One region of the Bacillus sp. FAU18 genome, then DNA from elsewhere that is predicted to be linked to it. Evidence: a T-box and tRNA genes for the amino acid it is inferred to sense, from the RefSeq annotation. Region 1 holds a T-box; the other holds one or more tRNA genes.
What was found. A T-box is a leader RNA that pairs with one kind of tRNA and senses whether it is charged. The one in region 1 lies ahead of leuS (leucine--tRNA ligase), so its partner is inferred to be a tRNA-Leu.

Region 1 (12,180 bases):
GGCTTCCGGAATACAAATAAAAACTAGGGGACTGCTCTCCCCTAGTTTTTTGGTTTTGTTTCGCCTTCCCAGGCCATCATGCCGCCTTCAACATTGACTGTTTTAAAGCCTTGCTCATCCAGGTACTTGCAGACGTTCATGCTGCGCATTCCTGAGCGGCAGATAAATACGTACTCTTTGTCTTTATCAAGGGTTTCCATTTTTTCAGGAATATCCCCCATGCGAATATGAACGGCTTGCGGGATCATGCCTTCCGCTACCTCTTCATCTTCTCTGACATCAATTAAATATAATTCTTCGTCCGCCTCAATTTTTTCTTTCAAAGCGGCTGTGCTGATTTCTTTTATTTCCAAAGAAAACACTCCTATTCACAGTGATCATGTTCAGTATATCAAAGTCAGCTGAACGATTGCTATTCTGAGACTGATGAAAAAAATCCCCTTTTGGCAAAGGGGATTTTTTCTAGGCTTAGTTTGCCACAATATTGACAAGCTTCCCAGGCACCGCGATGATTTTCCGAATCGTTTTGCCTTCAAGCTGCTCTTTGACCTTTTCATCTGCTTGAGCAAGCTGTTCCAGCTGTTCTTTCGTTGCATCGGCAGGAACCTGTAATTTCGCTTTTACTTTTCCGTTCAGCTGAACAACGATTTCAACTTCATCATCCACAAGTTTTGTTTCATCATATACAGGCCAAGCTTCGTAGGCAATTGTGCCGGAATGGCCAAGCTTCTCCCAAAGCTCTTCCGCTAAGTGTGGCGCGATAGGAGAAAGAAGCTTCACGAAGCCTTCCATATATTCTTTCGGCAGTTCTGATGCTTTATAAGCTTCATTAATAAAGACCATCAGCTGGGAAATACCCGTGTTGAAACGAAGGCCTTCATAATGGTCTGTGACTTTCATAACCGTTTCATGATAGACGCGCTCCAATGTTTCACCCGCGCCTTCAACGATTTTGCCATTAAGCTCACCGCTGTCTTCAATAAATAGGCGCCATACACGGTCAAGGAAACGGCGCGCACCGTCTAATCCTGATTCAGACCAGGCGATTGAAGCATCAAGAGGTCCCATGAACATTTCGTACAATCTCAGCGTATCAGCACCGTGAGAGGACACGATTTCGTCAGGGTTGACAACGTTCCCTTTAGATTTACTCATTTTTTCGTTATTTTCGCCGAGAATCATTCCTTGGTTGTACAGCTTTTGGAACGGTTCTTTCGTCGGCACTACGCCGATATCATAAAGGAACTTATGCCAGAAGCGGGCATACAGAAGGTGAAGCACGGCATGCTCTGCACCGCCGATATACATATCGACCGGAAGCCATTTTTCCAATTTTTCTGGTGATGCCAGCTGCTCCGGATTGTGCGGATCAATATAGCGCAAGAAATACCAGCAGCTTCCCGCCCATTGCGGCATTGTATTCGTTTCTCTTCTTCCTTTTTTCCCTGTCTCAGGGTCTGTGACTTCCACCCACTCTTTAATGTTCGCAAGCGGTGATTCGCCCGTTCCGCTCGGTTTGATTTCATCCGTTTTCGGCAAAATCAGCGGCAGCTCCTCTTCAGGGACAGCTGTTGACGTTCCGTCTTCCCAATGAATGACCGGAATCGGCTCGCCCCAATAACGCTGGCGGCTGAAGAGCCAGTCACGAAGACGGTACGTCACTTTCTTCTCACCGTTTTTCGTTTCTTCCAGCCAAGCGATCACTTTCTCAATCGCTTCCTGTTTGTGAAGGCCGTTCAGGAAATCAGAGTTCACGTGCTCGCCGTCGCCAATATAAGCTGCTTCCTCAACATTCCCGCCTTTTACGACTTCCTTCACCGGAAGGCCGAATGTTTTGGCGAATTCAAAATCACGCTCATCGTGGCCAGGAACTGCCATGACAGCACCTGTTCCGTATGATGCAAGAACATAATCCGCAATCCAAATCGGCAGTTTTTCTCCGTTTACAGGATTGATCGCATACGCTCCTGTGAATACGCCTGTCTTTGTTTTCGCAAGATCTGTGCGTTCTAGGTCACTCTTTGATTGAATTTCTTTGATATAAGCTTCAACAGCTTCTTTTTGCTCTGCCGTTGTGATGTTTTCCACCAATGCGTGTTCCGGGGCAAGGACAGTATATGTAGCGCCAAACAGCGTATCTGGTCTTGTTGTAAACACCGTAAAGGAATCATCATGTCCATCTATAGCAAAATGAACGTGAGCGCCTTCCGAACGGCCGATCCAGTTGCGCTGCATATCTTTAATGCTTTCCGGCCAATCAAGCTCTTCCAAGTCCTCAAGGAGCCTGTCCGCATAAGCGGTGATTTTCAGCATCCACTGCTTCATTGGGCGTCTCTCTACCGGATGGCCGCCGCGTTCGCTCTTGCCGTCAATGACTTCTTCGTTGGCAAGAACCGTACCGAGCGCAGGGCACCAGTTTACAGGCACTTCGTCAACGTAAGCAAGGCCTTTTTCGTATAGCTTTAAGAAAATCCATTGCGTCCATTTATAGTATTCAGGGTCAGTCGTATTGATTTCGCGATCCCAGTCATATGAGAAGCCAAGCGCTTGAATTTGGCGGCGGAAGTTATCAATATTCTGCTTCGTAAACACAGCGGGGTCGTTCCCTGTGTCAAGCGCGTATTGTTCAGCTGGCAGGCCGAATGCGTCCCAGCCCATTGGATGAAGGACATCATAGCCCTGCATGCGCTTCATGCGGGACAGAATATCCGTAGCTGTGTATCCTTCAGGATGGCCGACGTGCAACCCAGCTCCAGACGGATAAGGAAACATGTCCAGCGCGTAAAATTTTTGTTTTTCATTATTATCAAGAGTGGCAAATGTCTTGTTTTCAAGCCAATATGTTTGCCATTTCTTTTCTATCTCTTTGTGCTGAAAACTCAAAGTAAAAACCTCCTTCTGATTGAATACGGCGTGTATGGTTCAAGTATTGACGGGAAGGAGAGGATTATTCAGAATATTCCCAAACTAAAAAAAACTCCCTCATCCCTAAAAGGGACGAGAGACTTTCGTTTTCCCGCGGTACCACCCTCGTTAGCGCGGCATACGCCGCACTCACTTGATACTTTTAACGCAGTTATGCGTCAGCGGCTTTTCACCGCTGCAACTCTGAGGTGAGTTCGGAAACAAACTTGATTGACTTTCACCAGCCGTCAACTCTCTGCAACAATATCTGTTTCTTACTGCTCCTCTTCATTGTTCTTATCGCAACCGTAATCTAACTGTATTTTATAGAATTCTGTTCATAAGTGCAAGCAGGTTTGTATACAATGGGAATGTACCCTGAACGGGCGAAGATTGAGGACAATTATTCGGGTGGAGTTTTAGTTTGACGTTTGGACTCGGCCGGCTCGCCGCCGCTGTTCAGTTCTCTCACAAAGTCAAAACTTCTGAGAACAGCTTCACCGCCGTAGCCTGAGATAATGGATAAGATGACAAGTTGAATTCCTGAATCGGGGTCAGCGGATAATACAAGTAAAATGGAAGCTGTCATTCCGATAAACCAATCTTCCAAAAATCCAAGGTAGATAAACCGCTTCGTCATTCTGGGCTTCTCCAGTCTGCCTCTCTTTTTCACATGACCGAGAATCCCCATGATTCCTCCAATTACACAAGCAATAAGTACCTGATGCAGCATCTTCATCATCACCTTCCTAAAGCCCTTATTTCGTAAAGCGACTTCAGGCCATCCAGCCCCCTTAAACGATTCCGATGATTTTCGATATCTACATACCGGCAAATCTGTAAAAAGCTTGTTTCTTCCATTATATGTGAACACATGATCGGTAAGCTTGATGCATTGGATTCATTTTTCACCCAGTGACATTTACCTAGTCACCTATTTAGCATGTAGAAAACCTTTCCGTTCATATGTTCAAATTCTGTTCTTATTTTTAGTGTATACGAGGACAAGCCCTAATGACAAACAACAAACTGCACTTGCTTGAATCAGAACATGTGTTGTGCTACGGTTACTGTAGAATTCATTTTTAAAAAGGGGAATATCAGGCTTTCGCATAGCAAGCTGACGGCCTAAGGGGGATTTATATGGCTAGTTTTCAATCATTTGGGATACCAGGACAGCTGGAAGTCATCAAAAAAGCGCTTGATCACGTGCGAGTCGGTGTGGTAATTACAGATCCCGCACTTGAAGATAATCCTATTGTCTACGTAAATCAAGGCTTTGTTCAAATGACCGGCTACGAGACCGAGGAAATTTTAGGAAAGAACTGCCGCTTCTTACAGGGGAAACACACAGATCCTGCAGAAGTGGAGAACATCAGAACCGCTTTACAAAATAAAGAACCGGTCACCGTTCAGATTCAAAACTACAAAAAAGACGGAACGATGTTCTGGAATGAATTAAATATTGATCCAATGGTTATAGAGGATAAAACGTATTTTGTCGGAATTCAGAAAGACATCACCAAGCAAAAAGAGTATGAAAAGCTTCTCGAGGATTCCCTCACGGAAATTACTGCACTTTCAACTCCTATTGTCCCGATTCGCAATGGCATTTCAGCTCTTCCGCTAGTCGGAAACCTGACAGAGGAGCGATTTAATTCCATTGTTTGCACATTGACGAATATCTTATCAACATCCAAAGATGATTATTTGATCATTGATTTATCCGGATTGGCCCAAGTGAACGAACAAACGGCCGACCAAATTTTCAAGCTGAGCCATTTGCTGAAATTGACCGGAACCGAATTAATCATTACTGGCATTAAGCCTGAATTGGCCATGAAAATGAATAAACTGGATGCCAATTTTTCGTCGCTGAAAACATATTCAAATGTAAAGGATGCCGTTAAAGTGCTTCCGATTATGTAAAAAGATCCCGCTCATCCGGCGGGATCTTTCAGATTGTTGACAAAATCCTAAAATGGTTTTCATTTTAGGATTTTGTCATCTTTTCAGCGTGATTGAAAACCCTTGAAGTCTAGGAAGGACGAGCATAGGAGCGGAGCGAATGTTCTAATTCGTGAGCACCGAAGCGCAGGCCTGACAACGAATGCGAGGGTTTGTCGACACGCTGAAAGATCCCGCTCATTCGGCGGGATCTTTTATTATGAAGAAATTGATGCCTGCTTATTTGTTTCTTTAGCTGATTTTAGCCGTTTGTCATATAGAAGCGTTGTGGCAATACTGATCAGCAGCAATACCAACAGAGATAAAACAAGGGCCTTAATGCCGTAATGATCGACAAGCACTCCTCCGAACAGGGGACCAATCATTCTGCCGCCTGTCGCCGCACTGTTGACAAAGCCTTGATAAAAGCCTTCTTTCCCTTTAGGGGCAAGCTGATTGGCAATTGTCGGCACAGCAGGCCAAACAAGCATTTCTCCGATCGTCAGGATCACCATCGCAGCGAGAAACATCGGAAATTGCTTTGCAGTCAGCAGCATGCTGAAAGACACAATAAAAATGATAAAGCCGATGACCATTTGCGCTTTTAGCGACTCGGCCCATTTTTTCACCACAAAACTGACGAGCGGCTGGCCGAGCACAATGAGAATTCCGTTAACTGTCCATAGCACGCTGTATAAGGAAAGAGATATTCCAATGCTTTGTGTGTACGAAGCAATTGTGGTTGACCATTGAGAATAAGCCAGCCATCCGAGTACATAGCCTCCGCTTAAAATGATCAGTGCGGCAAATTTTGCTTTGCTGTTCACAGCATCGTAATCAAGCACAGACGTTTGGGACGCATCTCCCGTCTGAATATTTCGAAATCCGAAATATACAATAAAGAAAAAGACCAGATACAGCGCGGCATTCGCCAAAAATACATATGAAAACGAGAAAGACGCCACGACACCGCCAAGTGCTGAACCGACGGCCACACCCGCGTTTTGCGCGACATATATCGCATTAAATGCCTTCCTTCCCCCTTCAGGCCATACCGATCCCGCCATTGCGTAGCTGGCCGGAAAAACAACACCGGAGCCAAAGCCCACAATCGTCAGCAGCACAATATAGGCTGGCCAATCATGAAAAAAGACAAGACCCATCAGGCTTGCTAACGTAATGGCTATCCCAAGCATAATCGATTTAAAACCACCGATTTTATCAAACAAAAAACCTCCGCATAAATTACCAGCCACACTTGCGCCGGAATTCAGCATCAGGACAAGTCCGGCTACTGTTAACGACTTTCCTAAATGATTATGGATATAAATCGTATTCAGCGGCCATAAAAAAGAAGCACCCGTCACATTGATAAACATTCCAATGACTAAAATTTTAAGAGCACGCGGCATACTCATCCCCCTTTCTTACCTAAAAAAGCTCATGAAAAAAACGAAACCTAAAACGGCTCCGTACGAATCCAGTTATCATAGCACATTCATTCTATCTGTCTCTCTCACATTTTTCAACTGATGAGCGTGAAAAAATCTAACAAATATTGTTTGAAAAATGTAAAATAAATAGAAAAAGGGGTCATATTATGGAAATGGTATTAGCATTCTTAGGTTTTCTGGCATGTCTCATTTCACTGGGCTATGGATTATATCACCTTGTCAGATATGTACTGAAAAAGGAAAAACGTTTCTCCAAGAGACTTTTTTGGCCGCTTTTCATTGGAGGCCTTGTGCTGCTCTTTACCGGGGCAGCATTGGCAGAACCTGACACTGCCGCAGCAAATGCCGAGAAAAAATATTCAGCGCTAAACGCCGAATATAAAACCTCACAAAAGAGCACGAAGAACTTGAGAAAGAATATAAATCTGTCAGCTCTGAAGCAAAGAAATTAAAAGACAACAAAGAAGATCACGACAAGCTTGAGAAGCTTAAAAACGAAAATAGCGATCTAAAAAAGACTCAGAAATCATTAAAAGCTGAAATTAAAGAGCTTCAAGAAAATCAAAAGCAGCTCAAAGAAGATGCAAAAACGGCAAAGGCTGAAAACGAAACACTCCGACAAGATAAAACAAAACTTGAAAATCAATTAAAAGAGACGGAAAGCCAAACCGCCAGTTCTCATGAAGACACTGGAAGTTCTTCAAACAATACGAGTAAAAGTGATGAAACCAAAACAGCTGACAAAGCAGAAGGCTGTAATATCAAAGGAAGCAAAAACGGCATCTACCACACGCCAGGCAGTACATACTATGACAGGACAACCGATCCGGCTGAAATGTTTTGCTCAGTTGAAGAAGCTGAAGCCGCCGGTTATCGGGCGCCTAAACGATAAACAAAAAGCTCCAGAATGTCTGGAGCTTTTTCTGTTTCACAACGACGATTTAATGACCTTCTTATAATAAAGAACTGACAGAAAACCAAAAATGGAGTAGAGCGCAGTATATAACACCATCACCATAATCATAGGCGCCCATACCTCTGATCCGAATAAGAACCAGCCGGATTGGACGGCAAAGTAACTGTGGAAGAGGCCGACAACAAGCGGAATGCCGAAGTTGTACATTTGTTTGATGCGTATCCCCTTTATCAGGTCGCCCTGCGTAAAACCGAGTTTTCTTAAAATCGTATAGCTCGGTTTTTCATCTTCACTTTCACCCATTTGTTTAAAATAAAGGATACAACCTGATGTAATCAGGAACGTTAACCCTAAGAAGCCGACGATGAACATCACAATACCAAACAGTGATTTTTGCGCAGCGCTTGTATCCAGTCTTGATAAATGCTCGTTTTTCTTGTTCACCTGTTGAAAAAGCTCATTTGCTTTTTCCATTTGATCGTCATGTTTCACATTGACGCCGATAAATGTAGATTGCGCCAGCTGAATGCGGGGGTCCTTATCCTTGTTCAGCTGTTTAAACAGGCTGTCATCCACAATGACAGCGGGCATGCCCCCGCTTGTAAACGTGTAGGATACAAGAAACTCTTCTCTTAATCCTTTATATTTTAATGGCTGCGTCTCATGTTTGCTTTTTACTTTAATAACACCAGAGTCCTTGAAAACCATTATTTTTTGCAGCAAGTCGGTGTATCCTGAGAAAACGGCTTCTCCAGCCGCCACATCGACTCCTTTTACATCTTTGTCGCTAACAACAGCAAGCTGCATATTGCTGGGGTCGCCCTGCATCTCTTTCGGAGTTCCATCCATAATATTTGCAATGTCAACATTTGCTTGCAGGACAGGTGTTGCCTTTTTTACAAACGAGATGTTGCTTTCCCTCAATCTGTTTTCAAATAACTTGGCATCTTTCTCATTCATGAATGAAAAATCAGCCGCTACATTTTGTTCAGCGGTCTTTTCCGATGAGTAATACGAGATGTAAGCAAGAGATAACAGCCCGATGGCGAGCGCTGAAACGGTTGTAATAATCGTCAGCAGCAGCGCATTCGATTTCATTCTGAACATGATCGATGACAGTGACAGGACCTCAGAAATATTTAAGTAGCCGCCCTTGCTTTTTCGAATGATATTCGAGATAAACGTAACTGATCCTTTATAAAACAAAAACGTCCCGATAATGACGCTCCCCAGAATGAAGCTCATCGCAACAAACAGTTCATTAATGGTCTTAAATTTTCCGCCAAACAGCTCAGAAGACACATAGTATCCTGTCAAAATCAACACGATGCCTAAAGCGCCGATCAGCATTTGGAAAAATGATATTTTCTTCACTTTGTCTTCAGTGGAGGACGTTACTTTAAACAAAGATAAAATACTCTGTTTTTTGATAAACGTATAATTCATGATCATGATCAAAAGGTAAATGCCGCAGAACACAATGACCGTTTGGACCAAGGCCTGCTCAGAAAAATGCAGTTTCGCATCCGCTTTGACATCGACAATTTTGAACAGAATCATCAAGACCAGCTTCGATATCGAAAACCCGGCCGCTACCCCGATCGCTAATGAACCGAAATACAGCATGACATTTTCTGCACTTAAGATGCGAAAAATTTTATGCTTCGTCATTCCAATTAATTGAAACAACCCGATTTCTTTACTCCGTCTCTTAATAAAAATCGTATTGGCATATAAAATGAAGATCGCCACAACAGCCACAAGCAAAATCGAAGCGGTTTTAATAGCCGCAGCTCCCTTGATCGAAGCCTTCACTTCGTTAATTGCTGGGTCATACTGCAGCGTGACAAAGGCGAAATAAAGCGCCACGCTAAAGATGAGCGCAAACACATACAGATAGTAATTACGAAGATTCTTTTTCAAATTTCGCAGGATGAGCTGATTAATGTTCATGCTGCACCCCGCCTAACACGCCTTGCGTTTTCATAATATCCTGGAAAAACGTCTGCCTGTCCTGGCCCCCTTTATTCAGCTGTGTATACATTTGCCCGTCCTTAATAAAAATGACTCTGCCGCAGTAGCTGGCAGCGACGGGATCATGGGTAACCATAATAATCGTGGCGTTTCGTTTTTGATTGAGCTGGCTCAGCTTATTTAATAGATCAGAGGCCGATTTCGAATCAAGCGCGCCGGTCGGTTCATCAGCGAAAATAATGCTCGGGTCATGAATAAACGCTCTTCCGGCGGATGTTCTCTGCTTCTGGCCGCCGGAAATTTCATTCGGGTACTTATCCCGCAATTCATATATTCCCAGTTCCTTTGCAACTTCCTCAAACTTGCGATTGGCTTCCTTTTTTGATAGTTTCGTGATCGATAAAGGCAGAAGGATATTCTCTTTCACTGTCAATGTGTCTAACAAATTGTAATCCTGAAAGATAAAGCCTAAATGCTGTTTTCTAAATTCAGCCAGCTGCTTTTCCTTCATAGCCGTCATGTCATTTCCATTAATATGAATGGTTCCGTGACTGACCTGATCGATTGAGGAAAGAACGTTGAGCAAAGTGGTTTTTCCCGACCCGGAAGCACCCATAATACTGACGAATTCGCCCTTTTCAATGTGAATATCGATGCCCTTCAGCACTTCCTGTTTATTCAGCTTGTTTCCATAACTTTTTCGAATTTTATTCGCTTCTAAAATCACCATTTATGCAGTCTCCTTTATATTGGATAATCTCATTATAAAAAGGAATGCCGGGCTTTTCCTTCGATACGGCGAACAAAAAAGAAAAGCATGTGACATTTTCGTCACACGCTTATGACATGTTCAAATTGATTCCGTATTGGAAAGGTTAATGTAAAAACTGTCCCCGCACCAAACTCCGACTCAACATCAATAAGGATCAATAACGGCGCCGCTGCTTTTTTTGCCAAGTACAGCCCCATGCCAGTTGACGCTTGATCATGGTGATCCGTTGTGGATGTAAACCCTTTATCAAAAATACGCGGTACATCTTTTGGATCAATGCCCCTGCCACAATCTTTCACTTGGAGCTGCGTCTGTTCCCCTTTTTGAAAGCTTTTAATCTCGATTTCAGAGGCTTCGCTGTATTTCACCGCGTTTGTCAGCAGCTGCCTGATGATAAACGCCAGCCATTTTGCATCGCTTAGCACTTCTTTGGCATCGAGCTGTATGTCAAAACCGATCCCTTTTTGGATACACCACGATTGTAAATCTTTGATTTCTTTAAAGATCAAAGGCTGAAGCTGAATGAATTCTACTGACAGATCGTTTTCAATAAATGAAATGCGTTTCTGATGAAGCTGCTGATCAAGAAGCAGGTGAATACGCAGCCATTCATATGACAGCTGGGATTTCAGTGCTTTTTCTTCCATTCTATCAATGATTAAATGCATCGCTGTTAATGGGGTTTTGACCTCATGGATCCATGCCATCAGCTCATCTTTTTCATTTTCCAATGCTAAGCGATGCCGTGCTGCGGTCTGCTTCAAGTGTTCTGTTTGCCCGGCAATGCTTCTTTCAACCATTGCTTCAAACGGCGTTTCCGGTTCATTTATGGCTGTCACATCGAGATTGTTCTCCCATGTTTTCAAGCTTTTATAAAACGCTGTTTCTTTCCGATAGCGGAACCAAAGGAATATGATAAAAAACAAGATGCACAAATACACCATATAAAGTACATTCCCGAATGATATGGAAGGATCGACAAAAGCAATGAACAGCATCAAAGCCTGCTGAAACAAAAACGCGGCAATCCAGCTCCGCCTTTCGATAAGGAATGCTTTAATCATAGAACTTGTCCTCTTCCTTCGCGATGTAGCCCTGGCCCACCTTTGTCTCGATATATGCACCAAGCTGCAGGACGTCCAGTTTTTTTCGCAGGCGATTGACATTGACGGTCAGCGTATTATCACTAACAAAACGCTCATCGTTCCACAAGCTTCTGATCAGCTCTTCCCGGCTGACGATCTTGTTTTTTTGCTCTATTAATTGTTTTAGAATGAACATTTCATTTTTGGTCAGTTCAACAGATCCTTTGTCATTGCTGACGAGATTCTGCTCCGCGTCTACAGCAGCGCCGCACCACGTTTTAATCGTATTCGGCTCCGTATTATAATGGTGCACACGCCGGAACATCGCTTGGATTTTCGCGATCAGCACATCAAAATGAAATGGCTTTTGAATAAAGTCATCTGCCCCGAGCTGCATGGACATCACCATATCAGCAGGATGATCCCGGGAGGATAAAAAGAGAATCGGAACATTTGACCGGGAGCGGATCAGCCGGCACCAATGAAAGCCGTCAAATTTAGGCAGCTGTACATCAATAATGACACAATCAGGATTAACCGCCGCAAATTCCTGCAGCACCTGACTGAAATCCTGAATGCCGTATACATCATAGGACCATCCCGTTAAACGATCCTTGATTTCATGAAACAGCGATTCATCATCTTCAATCAGCAAAAGTTTAAACAATCAACTCACCGCACTTTTTCCTTTTTTATCAAGTGTATAGCAAAACGCCAGCATGTGCTATAGAAAAAGCCGGCTGTCTCAGCCGGCTCGTTCGCATTATAGTTCTCTTCTCAACGCTGTCAGCACGTTGGTTTTTGTTGCTTTTCTCGCCGGGTTCATTCCGGAAATGACTGCGACCCCTCCGCAAATCACAACGGCAATGATCACAAGACTCGCCGGGATGTAGGAGAATGTGTAATTCAAGTCGCCCGCATCGCTTCCGCTTGTGGCCGCAAGAATCATCGGAACGGCCAGGTTGACAAGGTAGCTCACGCCGTAAGAAATGATAATCCCAATCACACAGCCTAAAATTCCGATATACGCGCTTTCCATCAAGAACATTCGGCGAATGATTGACGGGCTCGCCCCAATCGCTTTCATAATGCCGATCTCTTGCGTTCTCTCTGTCACCGCCATCGTCA
Region 2 (12,180 bases), 820 kb from region 1:
ACTTTACGTAGGATTGGTGTAATGTTGCTATGAAATGTTTTGTAACATTCAGAACATCCAAAACGGCCAATTTTTCTGAATTGCTGAAAAGTCATTCCGCATTTCGGACAAGCAGATATTTGCTCCGAGTGACTGAACATTTGAGTTCCTGCATTTTGAAATGAAGAATCCATGTTCAGTAAACCCGAAAGTAAATTATGAATAGAGAAACCCTGATTTGCACTTATACCATATGAATCACTATTTTCTTTGGCACATTGTTCACAAATATGAACTTCTATTTTTTCTCCGTTAACAACCTTTGTAAAGTGAAAAGTGGCTGGTCTCTCGTGGCACTCTTGACAAATCAATCTTTTCACCCGCTTATTTTAATTTTAAAGAAGTCAGCATTGCCTTCATCATTCTCGCTCTTAATTCATCACGTTCAGGCAAGTCAATGTGTAAAACTGAGCGGTCCATTACGCTGACCATCATTTTTGCTTCTCTTTCTGAAATTACCTTGTCTTCTAATAGCCTTAAAATAATGTCATCAGAGGCTGCTTGAGACAAATGGGTATTAATTTGAGAAATAATATTATTGATCAGGACAACTTCATTGTTCATTTTAATTTTAATGATTCTGATGTAACCGCCGCCCCCGCGTTTGCTCTCAACAATATATCCTCTTTCGCTTGTAAATCTGGTGTTGATGACATAATTTATTTGGGAAGGAACGCATTGAAATTTATCTGCAATTTCACTTCGTTTAATCTCTAAAATTTCCTTGCCATTTTGATCTAACACTCGTTTTAAATATTGTTCAATGATGTCAGAAATATTATGTCCCACTCAACCCCCTCCTTTACTGACTTTGACTATATTTGACTTTAATCTTACTATAAGCCGTTTCTCGAGAATTTTCAACTTTCTCGCTCTATCCTTTATTATTTCCATTTTCCCGGTCCACAAAACCTGATTGCTGATTTAAAATTCGGTATAAAGTTATTATATTATACAGTTAAGTGGAATTTTATGATACCAATAAACCAAAATACAAAAAACCCAGCTCAATGAGCTGGGTTTAAGCTTGCTTGGCGGCGTCCTACTCTCACAGGGGGAAACCCCCGACTACCATCGGCGCTGAAGAGCTTAACTTCCGTGTTCGGTATGGGAACGGGTGTGACCTCTTCGCTATCGCCACCAAACAAATTGAGAGTGTTCTCTCAAAACTAGATAACAGGTGTGACATCATTCAAAATATGGTTAAGTCCTCGATCGATTAGTATCTGTCAGCTCCATGTGTCGCCACACTTCCACCTCAGACCTATCAACCTGATCATCTTTCAGGGATCTTACTTCCTTGCGGAATGGGAAATCTCATCTTGAGGGGGGCTTCATGCTTAGATGCTTTCAGCACTTATCCCGTCCGCACATAGCTACCCAGCGATGCCCTTGGCAGAACAACTGGTACACCAGCGGTGCGTCCATCCCGGTCCTCTCGTACTAAGGACAGCTCCTCTCAAATTTCCTGCGCCCGCGACGGATAGGGACCGAACTGTCTCACGACGTTCTGAACCCAGCTCGCGTACCGCTTTAATGGGCGAACAGCCCAACCCTTGGGACCGACTACAGCCCCAGGATGCGATGAGCCGACATCGAGGTGCCAAACCTCCCCGTCGATGTGGACTCTTGGGGGAGATAAGCCTGTTATCCCCGGGGTAGCTTTTATCCGTTGAGCGATGGCCCTTCCATGCGGAACCACCGGATCACTAAGCCCGACTTTCGTCCCTGCTCGACTTGTAGGTCTCGCAGTCAAGCTCCCTTGTGCCTTTACACTCTGCGAATGATTTCCAACCATTCTGAGGGAACCTTTGGGCGCCTCCGTTACCTTTTAGGAGGCGACCGCCCCAGTCAAACTGCCCACCTGACACTGTCTCCCCGCCCGATAAGGGCGGCGGGTTAGAAGGTCAATACAGCCAGGGTAGTATCCCACCGATGCCTCCACCGAAGCTGGCGCTCCGGTTTCCAAGGCTCCTACCTATCCTGTACAAGCTGTACCAACATTCAATATCAGGCTGCAGTAAAGCTCCACGGGGTCTTTCCGTCCTGTCGCGGGTAACCTGCATCTTCACAGGTACTATAATTTCACCGAGTCTCTCGTTGAGACAGTGCCCAGATCGTTGCGCCTTTCGTGCGGGTCGGAACTTACCCGACAAGGAATTTCGCTACCTTAGGACCGTTATAGTTACGGCCGCCGTTTACTGGGGCTTCAATTCGCACCTTCGCTTACGCTAAGCGCTCCTCTTAACCTTCCAGCACCGGGCAGGCGTCAGCCCCTATACTTCGCCTTACGGCTTCGCAGAGACCTGTGTTTTTGCTAAACAGTCGCCTGGGCCTATTCACTGCGGCTCTCTCGGGCTTGCACCCTAACAGAGCACCCCTTCTCCCGAAGTTACGGGGTCATTTTGCCGAGTTCCTTAACGAGAGTTCTCTCGATCACCTTAGGATTCTCTCCTCGCCTACCTGTGTCGGTTTGCGGTACGGGCACCTCTCACCTCGCTAGAGGCTTTTCTTGGCAGTGTGGAATCAGGAACTTCGCTACTATATTTCGCTCGCCATCACAGCTCAGCCTTATGGGAAACGGATTTGCCTATTTCCCAGCCTAACTGCTTGGACGCGGATATCCAATACCGCGCTTACCCTATCCTCCTGCGTCCCCCCATTGCTCAAATGGTGAGGAGGTGGTACAGGAATATCAACCTGTTGTCCATCGCCTACGCCTTTCGGCCTCGGCTTAGGTCCCGACTAACCCTGAGCGGACGAGCCTTCCTCAGGAAACCTTAGGCATTCGGTGGAGGGGATTCTCACCCCTCTTTCGCTACTCATACCGGCATTCTCACTTCTAAGCGCTCCACCAGTCCTTCCGGTCTGGCTTCACAGCCCTTAGAACGCTCTCCTACCACTGTTCGAAGAACAGTCCGCAGCTTCGGTGATACGTTTAGCCCCGGTACATTTTCGGCGCAGAGTCACTCGACCAGTGAGCTATTACGCACTCTTTAAATGGTGGCTGCTTCTAAGCCAACATCCTGGTTGTCTAAGCAACTCCACATCCTTTTCCACTTAACGTATACTTTGGGACCTTAGCTGGCGGTCTGGGCTGTTTCCCTTTCGACTACGGATCTTATCACTCGCAGTCTGACTCCCAAGGATAAGTCATTGGCATTCGGAGTTTGACTGAATTCGGTAACCCGGTAGGGGCCCCTAGTCCAATCAGTGCTCTACCTCCAAGACTCTTACCTTGAGGCTAGCCCTAAAGCTATTTCGGAGAGAACCAGCTATCTCCAGGTTCGATTGGCATTTCACCCCTACCCACACCTCATCCCCGCACTTTTCAACGTGCGTGGGTTCGGGCCTCCATTCAGTGTTACCTGAACTTCACCCTGGACATGGGTAGATCACCTGGTTTCGGGTCTACGACCACGTACTCATGCGCCCTATTCAGACTCGCTTTCGCTGCGGCTCCGCATCTTCTGCTTAACCTTGCACGGGATCGTAACTCGCCGGTTCATTCTACAAAAGGCACGCCATCACCCGTTAACGGGCTCTGACTACTTGTAGGCACACGGTTTCAGGATCTCTTTCACTCCCCTTCCGGGGTGCTTTTCACCTTTCCCTCACGGTACTGGTTCACTATCGGTCACTAGGGAGTATTTAGCCTTGGGAGATGGTCCTCCCGGATTCCGACGGAATTTCACGTGTTCCGCCGTACTCAGGATCCACTCAGGAGAGAACGAAGTTTTGACTACAGGGCTGTTACCTCCTATGGCGGGCCTTTCCAGACCTCTTCATCTACCTCGTTCTTTTGTAACTCCGTACAGAGTGTCCTACAACCCCAAGAGGCAAGCCTCTTGGTTTGGGCTAATCCCGTTTCGCTCGCCGCTACTCAGGGAATCGCATTTGCTTTCTCTTCCTCCGGGTACTTAGATGTTTCAGTTCCCCGGGTCTGCCTTCTCATATCCTATGAATTCAGATATGGATACCACTCCATTACGAGTGGTGGGTTTCCCCATTCGGAAATCTCCGGATCAAAGCTTGCTTACAGCTCCCCGAAGCATATCGGTGTTCGTCCCGTCCTTCATCGGCTCCTAGTGCCAAGGCATCCACCGTGCGCCCTTTCTAACTTAACCGTTAAAAAGAATCACTATGTGATATCTTGTGTTACTAATTGAATGTGATGTCTACTGTTATCTAGTTTTCAAAGAACACGTTTCGAAGGAATGATCCTTCAAAACTAAACAAGACAGGGAACGTTCTGTTTATAAGACCCAAGGTCTTATATTCCGTATAATATCCTTAGAAAGGAGGTGATCCAGCCGCACCTTCCGATACGGCTACCTTGTTACGACTTCACCCCAATCATCTGTCCCACCTTCGGCGGCTGGCTCCTAAAAGGTTACCTCACCGACTTCGGGTGTTACAAACTCTCGTGGTGTGACGGGCGGTGTGTACAAGGCCCGGGAACGTATTCACCGCGGCATGCTGATCCGCGATTACTAGCGATTCCAGCTTCACGCAGTCGAGTTGCAGACTGCGATCCGAACTGAGAACAGATTTGTGGGATTGGCTTAACCTCGCGGTTTCGCTGCCCTTTGTTCTGTCCATTGTAGCACGTGTGTAGCCCAGGTCATAAGGGGCATGATGATTTGACGTCATCCCCACCTTCCTCCGGTTTGTCACCGGCAGTCACCTTAGAGTGCCCAACTGAATGCTGGCAACTAAGATCAAGGGTTGCGCTCGTTGCGGGACTTAACCCAACATCTCACGACACGAGCTGACGACAACCATGCACCACCTGTCACTCTGCCCCCGAAGGGGACGTCCTATCTCTAGGATTGTCAGAGGATGTCAAGACCTGGTAAGGTTCTTCGCGTTGCTTCGAATTAAACCACATGCTCCACCGCTTGTGCGGGCCCCCGTCAATTCCTTTGAGTTTCAGTCTTGCGACCGTACTCCCCAGGCGGAGTGCTTAATGCGTTAGCTGCAGCACTAAGGGGCGGAAACCCCCTAACACTTAGCACTCATCGTTTACGGCGTGGACTACCAGGGTATCTAATCCTGTTCGCTCCCCACGCTTTCGCTCCTCAGCGTCAGTTACAGACCAGAGAGTCGCCTTCGCCACTGGTGTTCCTCCACATCTCTACGCATTTCACCGCTACACGTGGAATTCCACTCTCCTCTTCTGCACTCAAGTTCCCCAGTTTCCAATGACCCTCCCCGGTTGAGCCGGGGGCTTTCACATCAGACTTAAGAAACCGCCTGCGAGCCCTTTACGCCCAATAATTCCGGACAACGCTTGCCACCTACGTATTACCGCGGCTGCTGGCACGTAGTTAGCCGTGGCTTTCTGGTTAGGTACCGTCAAGGTACCGCCCTATTTGAACGGTACTTGTTCTTCCCTAACAACAGAGCTTTACGATCCGAAAACCTTCATCACTCACGCGGCGTTGCTCCGTCAGACTTTCGTCCATTGCGGAAGATTCCCTACTGCTGCCTCCCGTAGGAGTCTGGGCCGTGTCTCAGTCCCAGTGTGGCCGATCACCCTCTCAGGTCGGCTACGCATCGTAGCCTTGGTGAGCCATTACCTCACCAACTAGCTAATGCGCCGCGGGTCCATCTGTAAGTGGTAGCCGAAGCCACCTTTTATGTTTGAACCATGCGGTTCAAACAACCATCCGGTATTAGCCCCGGTTTCCCGGAGTTATCCCAGTCTTACAGGCAGGTTACCCACGTGTTACTCACCCGTCCGCCGCTAACATCAGGGAGCAAGCTCCCATCTGTCCGCTCGACTTGCATGTATTAGGCACGCCGCCAGCGTTCGTCCTGAGCCAGGATCAAACTCTCCGATAAAGTAGTTTGACTGACTACGCACATCGCTGTGCGATTTTTAAAAACTGAATTAACAGGTACGTTTTGTCTTGTTTAGTTTTCAAAGATCATTTTTTGTCCGCTTTGTTAAAGCAACTTTGTTAGTATACAATATCACTTCTTCAAAGTCAACAACTTTTTTAAAAAACTTTTGGTGGAGCCTAGCGGGATCGAACCGCTGACCTCCTGCGTGCAAAGCAGGCGCTCTCCCAGCTGAGCTAAGGCCCCATAAAAATGGTCGGGAAGACAGGATTCGAACCTGCGACCCCATGGTCCCAAACCATGTGCTCTACCAAGCTGAGCTACTTCCCGATTTCCCATCTATTCTATTAAAAGATATGGCGCGCCCGAGAGGAGTCGAACCCCTAACCTTTTGATCCGTAGTCAAACGCTCTATCCAATTGAGCTACGGGCGCAAAACATAATGCCGAGGGCCGGACTTGAACCGGCACGGTAGTCACCTACCGCAGGATTTTAAGTCCTGTGTGTCTGCCAATTCCACCACCCCGGCGTGGATGGTATAGTTGGAGCGGAAGACGGGATTCGAACCCGCGACCCCCACCTTGGCAAGGTGGTGTTCTACCACTGAACTACTTCCGCAGACAGGATGTCCAGTTTTTCTAACTGTTATCCTATATAATGCGGGTGAAGGGACTTGAACCCCCACGTCATAAAGACACTAGATCCTAAGTCTAGCGCGTCTGCCAATTCCGCCACACCCGCGTAAAATGGTGAGCCATGAAGGACTCGAACCTTCGACCCTCTGATTAAAAGTCAGATGCTCTACCAACTGAGCTAATGGCTCTTCTACAAGAGACTTGAGTATTATATCATATAAAAGTGGTGCCGGCAAGAGGACTTGAACCCCCAACCTACTGATTACAAGTCAGTTGCTCTACCAATTGAGCTACACCGGCATAATGGTGGAGGATGACGGGCTCGAACCGCCGACCCTCTGCTTGTAAGGCAGATGCTCTCCCAGCTGAGCTAATCCTCCATAATTGCACTAACGTGCAATTGCTTGGCGGCGTCCTACTCTCACAGGGGGAAACCCCCGACTACCATCGGCGCTGAAGAGCTTAACTTCCGTGTTCGGTATGGGAACGGGTGTGACCTCTTCGCTATCGCCACCAAACAAATTGAGAGTGTTCTCTCAAAACTAGATAACAGGTGTGACATCATTCAAAATATGGTTAAGTCCTCGATCGATTAGTATCTGTCAGCTCCATGTGTCGCCACACTTCCACCTCAGACCTATCAACCTGATCATCTTTCAGGGATCTTACTTCCTTGCGGAATGGGAAATCTCATCTTGAGGGGGGCTTCATGCTTAGATGCTTTCAGCACTTATCCCGTCCGCACATAGCTACCCAGCGATGCCCTTGGCAGAACAACTGGTACACCAGCGGTGCGTCCATCCCGGTCCTCTCGTACTAAGGACAGCTCCTCTCAAATTTCCTGCGCCCGCGACGGATAGGGACCGAACTGTCTCACGACGTTCTGAACCCAGCTCGCGTACCGCTTTAATGGGCGAACAGCCCAACCCTTGGGACCGACTACAGCCCCAGGATGCGATGAGCCGACATCGAGGTGCCAAACCTCCCCGTCGATGTGGACTCTTGGGGGAGATAAGCCTGTTATCCCCGGGGTAGCTTTTATCCGTTGAGCGATGGCCCTTCCATGCGGAACCACCGGATCACTAAGCCCGACTTTCGTCCCTGCTCGACTTGTAGGTCTCGCAGTCAAGCTCCCTTGTGCCTTTACACTCTGCGAATGATTTCCAACCATTCTGAGGGAACCTTTGGGCGCCTCCGTTACCTTTTAGGAGGCGACCGCCCCAGTCAAACTGCCCACCTGACACTGTCTCCCCGCCCGATAAGGGCGGCGGGTTAGAAGGTCAATACAGCCAGGGTAGTATCCCACCGATGCCTCCACCGAAGCTGGCGCTCCGGTTTCCAAGGCTCCTACCTATCCTGTACAAGCTGTACCAACATTCAATATCAGGCTGCAGTAAAGCTCCACGGGGTCTTTCCGTCCTGTCGCGGGTAACCTGCATCTTCACAGGTACTATAATTTCACCGAGTCTCTCGTTGAGACAGTGCCCAGATCGTTGCGCCTTTCGTGCGGGTCGGAACTTACCCGACAAGGAATTTCGCTACCTTAGGACCGTTATAGTTACGGCCGCCGTTTACTGGGGCTTCAATTCGCACCTTCGCTTACGCTAAGCGCTCCTCTTAACCTTCCAGCACCGGGCAGGCGTCAGCCCCTATACTTCGCCTTACGGCTTCGCAGAGACCTGTGTTTTTGCTAAACAGTCGCCTGGGCCTATTCACTGCGGCTCTCTCGGGCTTGCACCCTAACAGAGCACCCCTTCTCCCGAAGTTACGGGGTCATTTTGCCGAGTTCCTTAACGAGAGTTCTCTCGATCACCTTAGGATTCTCTCCTCGCCTACCTGTGTCGGTTTGCGGTACGGGCACCTCTCACCTCGCTAGAGGCTTTTCTTGGCAGTGTGGAATCAGGAACTTCGCTACTATATTTCGCTCGCCATCACAGCTCAGCCTTATGGGAAACGGATTTGCCTATTTCCCAGCCTAACTGCTTGGACGCGGATATCCAATACCGCGCTTACCCTATCCTCCTGCGTCCCCCCATTGCTCAAATGGTGAGGAGGTGGTACAGGAATATCAACCTGTTGTCCATCGCCTACGCCTTTCGGCCTCGGCTTAGGTCCCGACTAACCCTGAGCGGACGAGCCTTCCTCAGGAAACCTTAGGCATTCGGTGGAGGGGATTCTCACCCCTCTTTCGCTACTCATACCGGCATTCTCACTTCTAAGCGCTCCACCAGTCCTTCCGGTCTGGCTTCACAGCCCTTAGAACGCTCTCCTACCACTGTTCGAAGAACAGTCCGCAGCTTCGGTGATACGTTTAGCCCCGGTACATTTTCGGCGCAGAGTCACTCGACCAGTGAGCTATTACGCACTCTTTAAATGGTGGCTGCTTCTAAGCCAACATCCTGGTTGTCTAAGCAACTCCACATCCTTTTCCACTTAACGTATACTTTGGGACCTTAGCTGGCGGTCTGGGCTGTTTCCCTTTCGACTACGGATCTTATCACTCGCAGTCTGACTCCCAAGGATAAGTCATTGGCATTCGGAGTTTGACTGAATTCGGTAACCCGGTAGGGGCCCCTAGTCCAATCAGTGCTCTACCTCCAAGACTCTTACCTTGAGGCTAGCCCTAAAGCTATTTCGGAGAGAACCAGCTATCTCCAGGTTCGATTGGCATTTCACCCCTACCCACACCTCATCCCCGCACTTTTCAACGTGCGTGGGTTCGGGCCTCCATTCAGTGTTACCTGAACTTCACCCTGGACATGGGTAGATCACCTGGTTTCGGGTCTACGACCACGTACTCATGCGCCCTATTCAGACTCGCTTTCGCTGCGGCTCCGCATCTTCTGCTTAACCTTGCACGGGATCGTAACTCGCCGGTTCATTCTACAAAAGGCACGCCATCACCCGTTAACGGGCTCTGACTACTTGTAGGCACACGGTTTCAGGATCTCTTTCACTCCCCTTCCGGGGTGCTTTTCACCTTTCCCTCACGGTACTGGTTCACTATCGGTCACTAGGGAGTATTTAGCCTTGGGAGATGGTCCTCCCGGATTCCGACGGAATTTCACGTGTTCCGCCGTACTCAGGATCCACTCAGGAGAGAACGAAGTTTTGACTACAGGGCTGTTACCTCCTATGGCGGGCCTTTCCAGACCTCTTCATCTACCTCGTTCTTTTGTAACTCCGTACAGAGTGTCCTACAACCCCAAGAGGCAAGCCTCTTGGTTTGGGCTAATCCCGTTTCGCTCGCCGCTACTCAGGGAATCGCATTTGCTTTCTCTTCCTCCGGGTACTTAGATGTTTCAGTTCCCCGGGTCTGCCTTCTCATATCCTATGAATTCAGATATGGATACCACTCCATTACGAGTGGTGGGTTTCCCCATTCGGAAATCTCCGGATCAAAGCTTGCTTACAGCTCCCCGAAGCATATCGGTGTTCGTCCCGTCCTTCATCGGCTCCTAGTGCCAAGGCATCCACCGTGCGCCCTTTCTAACTTAACCGTTAAAAAGAATCACTATGTGATATCTTGTGTTACTAATTGAATGTGATGTCTACTGTTATCTAGTTTTCAAAGAACACGTTTCGAAGGAATGATCCTTCAAAACTAAACAAGACAGGGAACGTTCTGTTTATAAGACCCAAGGTCTTATATTCCGTATAATATCCTTAGAAAGGAGGTGATCCAGCCGCACCTTCCGATACGGCTACCTTGTTACGACTTCACCCCAATCATCTGTCCCACCTTCGGCGGCTGGCTCCTAAAAGGTTACCTCACCGACTTCGGGTGTTACAAACTCTCGTGGTGTGACGGGCGGTGTGTACAAGGCCCGGGAACGTATTCACCGCGGCATGCTGATCCGCGATTACTAGCGATTCCAGCTTCACGCAGTCGAGTTGCAGACTGCGATCCGAACTGAGAACAGATTTGTGGGATTGGCTTAACCTCGCGGTTTCGCTGCCCTTTGTTCTGTCCATTGTAGCACGTGTGTAGCCCAGGTCATAAGGGGCATGATGATTTGACGTCATCCCCACCTTCCTCCGGTTTGTCACCGGCAGTCACCTTAGAGTGCCCAACTGAATGCTGGCAACTAAGATCAAGGGTTGCGCTCGTTGCGGGACTTAACCCAACATCTCACGACACGAGCTGACGACAACCATGCACCACCTGTCACTCTGCCCCCGAAGGGGACGTCCTATCTCTAGGATTGTCAGAGGATGTCAAGACCTGGTAAGGTTCTTCGCGTTGCTTCGAATTAAACCACATGCTCCACCGCTTGTGCGGGCCCCCGTCAATTCCTTTGAGTTTCAGTCTTGCGACCGTACTCCCCAGGCGGAGTGCTTAATGCGTTAGCTGCAGCACTAAGGGGCGGAAACCCCCTAACACTTAGCACTCATCGTTTACGGCGTGGACTACCAGGGTATCTAATCCTGTTCGCTCCCCACGCTTTCGCTCCTCAGCGTCAGTTACAGACCAGAGAGTCGCCTTCGCCACTGGTGTTCCTCCACATCTCTACGCATTTCACCGCTACACGTGGAATTCCACTCTCCTCTTCTGCACTCAAGTTCCCCAGTTTCCAATGACCCTCCCCGGTTGAGCCGGGGGCTTTCACATCAGACTTAAGAAACCGCCTGCGAGCCCTTTACGCCCAATAATTCCGGACAACGCTTGCCACCTACGTATTACCGCGGCTGCTGGCACGTAGTTAGCCGTGGCTTTCTGGTTAGGTACCGTCAAGGTACCGCCCTATTCGAACGGTACTTGTTCTTCCCTAACAACAGAGCTTTACGATCCGAAAACCTTCATCACTCACGCGGCGTTGCTCCGTCAGACTTTCGTCCATTGCGGAAGATTCCCTACTGCTGCCTCCCGTAGGAGTCTGGGCCGTGTCTCAGTCCCAGTGTGGCCGATCACCCTCTCAGGTCGGCTACGCATCGTTGCCTTGGTGAGCCATTACCTCACCAACTAGCTAATGCGCCGCGGGTCCATCTGTAAGTGGTAGCCGAAGCCACCTTTTATGTTTGAACCATGCGGTTCAAACAACCATCCGGTATTAGCCCCGGTTTCCCGGAGTTATCCCAGTCTTACAGGCAGGTTACCCACGTGTTACTCACCCGTCCGCCGCTGACATCAGGGAGCAAGCTCCCATCTGTCCGCTCGACTTGCATGTATTAGGCACGCCGCCAGCGTTCGTCCTGAGCCAGGATCAAACTCTCCGATAAAGTAGTTTGACTGACTACGCACATCGCTGTGCGATTTTTAAAAACTGAATTAACAGGTACGTTTTGTCTTGTTTAGTTTTCAAAGATCATTCTGTCCACTTCGTTCAAGCGACTTTATTATTATAACTCGTTGACTCAGTGAAGTCAATAACTTTTTTTAAGTTATTTTTTCGTTATCGCCTTGTTTAGCGGCAACGAATAATAATATACCACCTAGTAAATAATAGTGCAATAGTTTTTTTGAAGAAATACTAAGGAATTTAAAAAGAGCGGCATCCTTTCTCTATGGAGGATACCGCTCTTCTTTATTAGCGTTGTCTCATTTGCGGGAATAACAGCACATCGCGAATAGAAGGGGCATTCGTCAGCAGCATAACCAGACGGTCGATACCGATGCCTAAACCTCCTGTTGGCGGCATACCGTATTCCAGAGCTTCAA

Region 2: it encodes a tRNA-Leu, which carries the amino acid that the T-box ahead of leuS (leucine--tRNA ligase) is inferred to sense. The anticodon was not compared.

The regions. Positions count from the first base shown of each region.
Region 1 is NZ_JBVYHZ010000004.1:914,081-926,260, forward strand. It holds gene melA (alpha-galactosidase MelA) at 1-20, shown strand, start outside; gene AC0OMU_RS15735 (rhodanese-like domain-containing protein) at 42-353, opposite strand; gene leuS (leucine--tRNA ligase) at 469-2,883, opposite strand; T-box leader at 2,991-3,205, opposite strand; gene AC0OMU_RS15745 (DUF4257 domain-containing protein) at 3,308-3,643, opposite strand; gene ytvA (YtvA family blue-light photoreceptor) at 4,048-4,833, shown strand; gene AC0OMU_RS15755 (MDR family MFS transporter) at 5,070-6,263, opposite strand; partial or broken gene AC0OMU_RS15760 (LMBR1 domain-containing protein) at 6,452-7,197, shown strand; gene bceB (bacitracin ABC transporter permease BceB) at 7,234-9,174, opposite strand; gene bceA (bacitracin ABC transporter ATP-binding protein BceA) at 9,164-9,925, opposite strand; gene bceS (two-component sensor histidine kinase BceS) at 10,027-11,031, opposite strand; gene bceR (two-component response regulator BceR) at 11,024-11,719, opposite strand; gene ytrF (ABC transporter permease YtrF) at 11,816-12,180, opposite strand, start outside.
Region 2 is NZ_JBVYHZ010000004.1:89,547-101,726, reverse strand. It holds gene mcsA (protein-arginine kinase activator protein McsA) at 1-350, opposite strand, end outside; gene ctsR (transcriptional regulator CtsR) at 364-828, opposite strand; rRNA gene rrf (5S ribosomal RNA) at 1,069-1,184, opposite strand; rRNA gene AC0OMU_RS11550 (23S ribosomal RNA) at 1,239-4,166, opposite strand; rRNA gene AC0OMU_RS11545 (16S ribosomal RNA) at 4,337-5,886, opposite strand; tRNA gene AC0OMU_RS11540 (tRNA-Ala) at 6,057-6,132, opposite strand; tRNA gene AC0OMU_RS11535 (tRNA-Pro) at 6,140-6,216, opposite strand; tRNA gene AC0OMU_RS11530 (tRNA-Arg) at 6,244-6,320, opposite strand; tRNA gene AC0OMU_RS11525 (tRNA-Leu) at 6,330-6,415, opposite strand; tRNA gene AC0OMU_RS11520 (tRNA-Gly) at 6,430-6,504, opposite strand; tRNA gene AC0OMU_RS11515 (tRNA-Leu) at 6,545-6,627, opposite strand; tRNA gene AC0OMU_RS11510 (tRNA-Lys) at 6,634-6,709, opposite strand; tRNA gene AC0OMU_RS11505 (tRNA-Thr) at 6,746-6,821, opposite strand; tRNA gene AC0OMU_RS11500 (tRNA-Val) at 6,826-6,901, opposite strand; rRNA gene rrf (5S ribosomal RNA) at 6,924-7,039, opposite strand; rRNA gene AC0OMU_RS11490 (23S ribosomal RNA) at 7,094-10,021, opposite strand; rRNA gene AC0OMU_RS11485 (16S ribosomal RNA) at 10,192-11,741, opposite strand; gene lysS (lysine--tRNA ligase) at 12,050-12,180, opposite strand, start outside.